DNA from 3 places in the Solwaraspora sp. WMMB335 genome. Region 1 is predicted to be linked to each of the others. Evidence: riboswitches for the same ligand, from Rfam matches in the RefSeq annotation. Region 1 holds a riboswitch; each other region holds the start of a gene.
What was found. A riboswitch is a leader RNA that binds a small molecule or an ion and turns the genes downstream of it on or off. The one in region 1 is predicted to bind cyclic di-AMP.

Region 1 (2,256 bases):
GCGGCGGACCACGACAGGTCCGTGGTCCGCCGCCGGGGCTCGCGCCCGAGGTGTCTCAGTACACCGACAGGTGCACGTGGTTGGTGTGGTCGCTGGACGGGTCGCCGCCGGCCCCGCTGTACGCCTTCCAGCCACTGCTCGGCAGCCAGATCCGCTTGTACCAGATCACGTAGAGCACACCCAGTTGGTCGGCGTTGTTGATGAAGTAGTTCGCCAGGTTGTCCCCGTAGGTCTTGTCCCCGCCGGTGGCCACCCCGCCGAAGCCGTTGGCCTGGGCGGCGAAGTCGCAGGCCCGGCCCTTGGGATGCTCGCCGGAGCTGCCGTTGCGGAAGCACGACACGTACCGGGTGAACCCTGCCGCCTTGGCCTGGTTGAGCGCGTGCAAGGTCCGCGGGGTGATACAGCCGGAGGTGGTCGGGTCGTCGACACTACAGGACTCCGCCGGCCAGGATCCGTTCGCGTTGCGCGGTGCCGGGGTCGCTGCGGCGCTGCTGGACCCGGAGCTGGAGGATCCGGAGTCGGACGATCCGCTGGTCGACGATCCGCCGGAGCTGGCGGCCGCGGCGCGTTCGGCTTCGGCCTGAGCCTCGGCCTCGGCCTTCTCCTCTGCCGCGATCGCTACCTCGAGGGCTCGTTCCGCCTGATTCTTGCGTTGCTCCATGACGGCCAGCTGGTTGCGCTGTTCGCGAACCTCGTGCTCGATGGCCGCCTTGGACCGGGTGACCTGGTCTCGCGTCTGGTAAAGCCCGCGTAGCTCCTTTTCCTCGTTGGCGGTGACCGCGCTCAGCGCTGCGGCCCGGTCCAGGAAGCCCTCCGGTGAGGTGCTGTTGAGCAACGCGGACACCGGTCCGAGCCGGCCGTTGCGGTACGCCCGGTCGACGATGCGTCCGACGTTGCGGTTGCGCTTGTCGAGGTCTGCCTCCACCTCGGTCAGCTGGTCGGTGAGCTTGCGCTGCCGCTCGGTCGAGTGGTCGAGGGCCGCCTTGGCGTCGAGCCAGCCGCGCGAGGCGGCATCGAGTTCCTTACGTAGGCTGGTGGTGCCGCCTTCGTCGTCGCGACGGTCGGGGGCGTGGGCGGCGAGCGCAGCCCCGGCAGGGCTGCCCAGTGGGGCGCCGGTGACGGCGACCGCCATTGCGGCCAGCGCCGCGAACAGAGCGGCTCGGGTTCTTCTGTGGATCATGGACACGTGCAGGGTTCCTTCCGTCAGCCGCCGACCGGGTTAGCTGACGGGTTCGGGACGGAAGATCCCTACCGCTGGCGCGGATACACCCCAGGTACGTGGTTCCCCGGCTCGCCGCGAGGCGATTAGGCGACGGCCTCCGCGGGCGCCGGAGGGGCGCCGCCCGGACGGAGACCGGGGCTGAGACTACCGGCTGTGTCCGCCGTCGTCCCGACATCGATAGCACTATTATGTCCAGATAAATCAGGTATTTCAGTTGATCGCAGCTATTACTGTCGCGGGAAGGTCACGAAACTTAAGCCTTTGCTAATCACCAGTCTGCCGGTCCACATGGTTCCGCTGGCGCGGCCGGCTCGACCTGCAGCGTCGCGTGTTCGATGCCGAACTCTTCGTGTAGGGCCTGCCGGGCGTCACGCAGCACCGACCCGACCTCGACCGAGGTGGTGACCGCCAGGTGCGCCGACGCCACCTCCTTCCCTGGAGTGAGCGTCCACACGTGCAGGTCGTGCACGTCGCGGACACCGGGCACGGCGGCCAGCCGGGCCCTGACCCGGGGCACGTCCAGATGCGTCGGTGCGGCCTGCACCAGGATTCGCACCGCGGCCTGGGCCAGCCGCCAGGTACGGGGCAGGATGAACACGCCGACACCGACGGCGACCAACGGGTCGGCGTACCACCATCCGGTCGTGGCGATCACCAGCGCCGCGACGATCACCCCGACCGAGCCGAGTAGGTCGCCGAGTACCTCCAGGTAGGCGCCGCGCACATTGATGCTTTCCCGGGCACCGGCGCGCAGCAACGCGAACGCGGCCACGTTGGCCAGCAGTCCGGCGACGGCCACCGCGAGCATCGGCCCGGCGAGTACCGGCTCCGGGGCGGTGAACCGGTGGACCGCCTCCACCAGGACGTAGACCGCCACCCCGGCGAGCAGCACCGCGTTGGCCAGGGCCGCGAGCACCTCCAGCCGGTAGAGACCGAAGGTGCGCTGTGGGTCCTCGGCGACCCGGCGGGTGGCCGCGATCGCGGCCAGTGCCATGCCGATACCGAGTACGTCGGTGAACATGTGTCCCGCGTCG
Region 2 (2,256 bases), 2.3 Mb from region 1:
TCCGGCTCTCGTCAGCCGCCGAGCATCCGTACGGATCATCGGTCTACGGCTCGCGCTACCAGGGTCAGCGGGGGCCGACGCCGAGCCGGTCCTGGCAACGGTGGCAGACCTGGCCGACGGGATAGGTCCAAGACGGGATAGGCCGACCAGGTGTAGCGAAAGGCGTCCTCCCAAGCCGGGGGGAGGCATGGGAGGACGCCCTTCAAACGGCCGGTGCCGCCGCACGACGGGGGGATCCGCGGCTAGCGCCAGGCCATGGGGAGGAGTGAAGTTATCCGGGCCGGCCGTAGCTGTGCACGTCCGAACCGATCTTGCGCATCTGCACCGGGGAGCCGGCCTGCGGCGCGTGGACGATCCAGCCGTCCCCGACATACATGCCGACGTGCGACAGCCCGCTGTAGTAGAAGATCAGGTCACCCGGTCGCAGCTCGGACCGGTCGACGTACGCCATCACCTGCCGCTGCCGGGCCGCGTTGTGCGGCAGCGAAACGCCGCCCTGGCGCCAGGCCGCCGAGGTCAGGCCCGAGCAGTCGTAGCTGTTGGGCCCGGCTGATCCCCACACGTACGGCTTGCCGATCTGCGCGCAGGCGAAGGTGACGGCCTTGCCGGCCGCACCACCGGGGTAGGTGGCCGGGCAGGGTGCGGGCCGCAGCGAGCCGAGCGTGTTCGTCGACCCGTACGCCTGCAGCCGCAGTTCCTGCAGCCGGTCCACCTCGGCGTCGATGTCCTTGGCTTTCGCCGCCAACTGTGCTTCGGTCTGGGTCAGCTCCCCGATCAGTTCGTCGAGGGGCGCCTTCTGCGCGGCGTACTTGTCCTTGAGGTCGACGACCGCCTGTACGTCGCGGGCCTGCCTGCGGGCGAACTGGTCGAGCAGTTCCAACTGGTCGGCCAGGTGGGTGGGCTGGCCGCTGACCAGGATCGCGTTGATCGCCGAAGGGCTGCCGCCCTTGTACGACCGTGCGGCGAACTCGCTGACCCGGTCCATCGCCAGATCGATCTGGATCTGCAAGGGCTGAATCTTCTTACCGAGGGCCTCGGCCTGCTTCTTCTTCCCGGCCAGATCCTGACGTACGGCATTGTGCCGTTCGATCGTCGGTTCGAGTTCCGCCCAGACGTCGTCGATCTGGGCTTCGATCTGCGCCACGGTAGGTTGGGCCTGTGCGGGCGATCCGGCCAGCAGCAGTCCGGCGCTGGCAGCAACGGCTACCACCGCCCGAAGAATCTGTTGATGGGTACGCGGCGTTGTGCACCCGTGGTCCCGCTCGGACCATCCGGGGCGCCGCCGAGGGGCGCTCGTAGCCACCGGACTCCTTCTCCCCAGACCGCCTACCGGGTTAGCTGACGGGTTCGGGCGGAAAGGAGACGCCCTACCGCAGCTGATCCTGCGGATTCACCCCGAGTTACCGTGGGTCCCCGGCTCGTGATGTGTGACGATTAGGCGGTGTCGGGTCGAGGTCAACCTGGTTGGCTGACGTCATCTCGACTCGACGATCCCCAAGAGTAGAGAGCGCTGTTCTCCGTACGCAAGCGACGACGATGGACATTTCTTTCCGTAGGCAGATGATTGCTAATCGTGCAGTAGTCGCAGTCGCTCATGCGTTCGAATCGCGGCCTGCAGACCAGCGCCGCAGCACCGGCCTACCGGCATCGTCGACAGCCGCCGAGCACTGATCGATCCACCTCTACAACCAGCTGACCTGCAACAATCACCCGACCCGTTTGAATCCAGCGATCGGCATGTGGTCGATATTCGCCATTTGCACCGGTTGACCGGAGCTCGGCGCGTGCACCATCAGACCATTACCGATGTACACGCCTACGTGATGCAGATCACTGAAGAAGAAAACGAGATCTCCTGGCAGCGCCTCGGCTCGGCTGACCGACCTACCCTGGTTCCACTGCGAACCGGTGTAGTGGGTGAGACCCACCCCCGCACTCGACCAGGCGTACTGGGTAAGCCCTGAACAGTCGAATGCGTTGGGGCCGGTCGCGCCCCAGACGTACGGCTTGCCGATCTGCGCGCACGCGGTCGCGACCGCGGTGGCGGCGGCACCGCCGACCGAGGCCGCCGGGCAAGGGCCGGAGGCGCCCGACCCGCCGGTGTAGCCGGTTGTCTGGTAGGCGTCGGCCCGCATGTCTTCCAAACGATCGATCTCGGCGTTGATCGTCTTGCGCTTCGCGGCGAGTTCCTCGTCCTGCACCTTCTGCTTCGCGATGAGCTCGTCGAGGGTGCGCTTCTCGCTCAGGTACTGGTCC
Region 3 (2,256 bases), 4.3 Mb from region 1:
CGGACTGGAGGACGGGCGGGAGCACTCGCTCACCGAGGTGGCCTCGCGGTTCTCGTTGTCGCGCGAGCGGATCCGGCAGCTGGAGATCCAGGCGCTCGGCCGGCTCCGCGAGCTGGCCCGGGCCGAAGGTCTGCAGGCCGCCTGAGCCGAGCCCATGATGACGGTGGCCGGCGTCTCCTGCCAGTAGGAGACGCCGGCCACCGGTGTCCCAGGGGACGGCGCAGACGGCGTCAGCGCACCCTGCCGTAGCCGTACGGGGTCATCATGTCCACGCTGGCCAATTCGACGGCGCGACCGAAAGTCGGTGCATGGATCACCTTGCCGCTGCCGACGTACAGCCCGACGTGGTTGAGGTTGCTGTAGAACACCAGGTCACCCGGCTGTAGAGAACCACGGTCGATCTTGGCGACCACGTCCCACTGCATCGCGGCGTTGTGCGGCAGGCTCTTGCCGGCCGCCCGCCAGGCAGCGAGGGTCAAGCCCGAACAGTCGTAGCCGTTGGGACCGTCGGCGGCCCAGACGTACGGCTTGCCGATGGCTCCGTAGGCGAACTCGACCGCCGTGCCGGCGGCGCCGGAGACCGACGGCACAGGTCCGGTGTACGACGAACCGGTCTCGGTCGCGGTGCCGTAGGCCTGCTCCCGCTTGGCCATCAGCTCGTCGATGTCGGCTTCGATCTGCTTCTTACGGTCGGCCAGCTCCTTCACCTGGGCATCCTGCTTCTTGAGCGCCGCCTGCAGCTTCTCCTGCTCAGCCAGGTAGGTCAGCTGGGTGTCGGTGAAGCTGGTGAGCCGCTGCTGCCGGTCGCGGGCCAGGTGGTCCAGGGTGCCCAGCCGGTCGACGAAGCTGCCGGATGTCCCGTCGAGTAGTGCGCTGGCGGTGCTCAGGCCGCCGGATTTGTATGCCGTGATCGCGATCTGCCCGACTTCCGTCTCTGCCCGGGCCAGCTCGGCCTCCAACGGGCCGAGCTGGGAGTTGATCTTCTCGGCTGCCGCCCGGGTCGCCTTGGCCTCCTCACGGAGCCGGTTGTACGACTCGACGACCTTTGCCAACTCGGCCGATTCCTCGTTGATCTGCTGCGTGAGTTCGCTGACGCTGGGCTGGGCGGAGGCCGCGGCGGCGGGTACGACCAAGCCGAGGACCACGCCGGCCAGCGTGAGGGTGCGCAGCAGAATCCGCGCTGATGACAAGAACGCAGAACCCTTCTTCCATCGCCGCCTCCCGGGTTAGCTGACGGATTCGGGCGGGAAGATCGCCCTACCGCGTCGGACGCGGATTCACCCCAGATGCTCGGTGGGTCCCCGAGTCACTGACAGTCGATCACAATTTGATTACTGAACGTAATCTCTGTCGTGAATGATTCGGCGGCACCGGACCGGCGTCACCACTGTCGGTGACTGGCGACCGGACCAGCGGAACCAATTTAGCCGTAACGCTTGTGACCGGAAAGTAGCGTGATCGTGATTAACGACATTGCGACGGGTCGGTGAGACATCTTGGTAACGGAAAGTATCGACTCGAGGTGTTACCGTGATCCAAGACCAAATTGTCGCTTTAGTAAGTTGAGGCAGTTGCTGCCGGCGGGTAACTCTGACAAATTACCCGTAAAGCCTCCAATTGGCGTCCAGGATGCGTCCTGCCGTACGGCATTCTGCTAGGTGGCAGATTGCTCATCTTCCATCGAGTAGCTCGCTGTTTGCACAATGGACCCGCAAGGTCAGCGCCGCACAAGCCCTTCGGAGGCCGCTATGCGTGCTACTCGCCAGACCCCGTCGTTGCGTGGATCCCCGCCGATGCGCGACGCCAGCCGCCCTCGCGGGTGGAACCCCCCGCCGGCGACCGTCCCGGCAACCCCATCGACCTACCCGGCGCCGGCGACGCGCAACAGCCGGGCCGCGACATACGGACAGCAGCCCGTGGCCGGGGCCGCGTCGGTCGGCCGGGGCAACGGTGGATCGGACGGCCTACCGGCGTACTACCGTCAGCCTGGCATCCGCGTCACCCGGGACTGGTTCGTCGTCGCCGGTCAGCGTTACGCCATCCGTGACATCGCGCAGTTGCGTATCGCCCGGGGGGCCCGGGACCGGATCACCGCCCGGGCGGTGGCTCTCGTCGCGGTGATGCTGGCCGGGATCGCGCTGGTGATCGGGTTCACCCGAGGCTTGGACGAGGTCAGCGCCGGTGCCTACCTGGCCCTGTTCGTCGCCGCGTTCGTCCCGGTCGGCCTGGCCTGGCTCGGCGATCGGCTACGGCCCC

Region 2: another riboswitch for cyclic di-AMP. It lies ahead of ACN27F_RS18635 (NlpC/P60 family protein); the one in region 1 lies ahead of ACN27F_RS28405 (coiled-coil domain-containing protein).
Region 3: another riboswitch for cyclic di-AMP. It lies ahead of ACN27F_RS09485 (NlpC/P60 family protein); the one in region 1 lies ahead of ACN27F_RS28405 (coiled-coil domain-containing protein).

Annotation. Positions count from the first base shown of each region.
Region 1 is NZ_JBMHMF010000001.1:6,590,158-6,592,413, forward strand. Features, by position in the region: gene ACN27F_RS28405 (coiled-coil domain-containing protein) at 56-1,180, opposite strand; cyclic di-AMP (ydaO/yuaA leader) riboswitch at 1,193-1,322, opposite strand; gene ACN27F_RS28410 (cation diffusion facilitator family transporter) at 1,491-2,256, opposite strand, start outside.
Region 2 is NZ_JBMHMF010000001.1:4,327,072-4,329,327, forward strand. Features, by position in the region: gene dcd (dCTP deaminase) at 1-125, shown strand, start outside; gene ACN27F_RS18635 (NlpC/P60 family protein) at 272-1,210, opposite strand; cyclic di-AMP (ydaO/yuaA leader) riboswitch at 1,309-1,451, opposite strand; gene ACN27F_RS18640 (NlpC/P60 family protein) at 1,707-2,256, opposite strand, start outside.
Region 3 is NZ_JBMHMF010000001.1:2,252,396-2,254,651, reverse strand. Features, by position in the region: gene ACN27F_RS09490 (sigma-70 family RNA polymerase sigma factor) at 1-145, shown strand, start outside; gene ACN27F_RS09485 (NlpC/P60 family protein) at 231-1,190, opposite strand; cyclic di-AMP (ydaO/yuaA leader) riboswitch at 1,201-1,329, opposite strand; gene ACN27F_RS09480 (DUF6232 family protein) at 1,749-2,256, shown strand, end outside.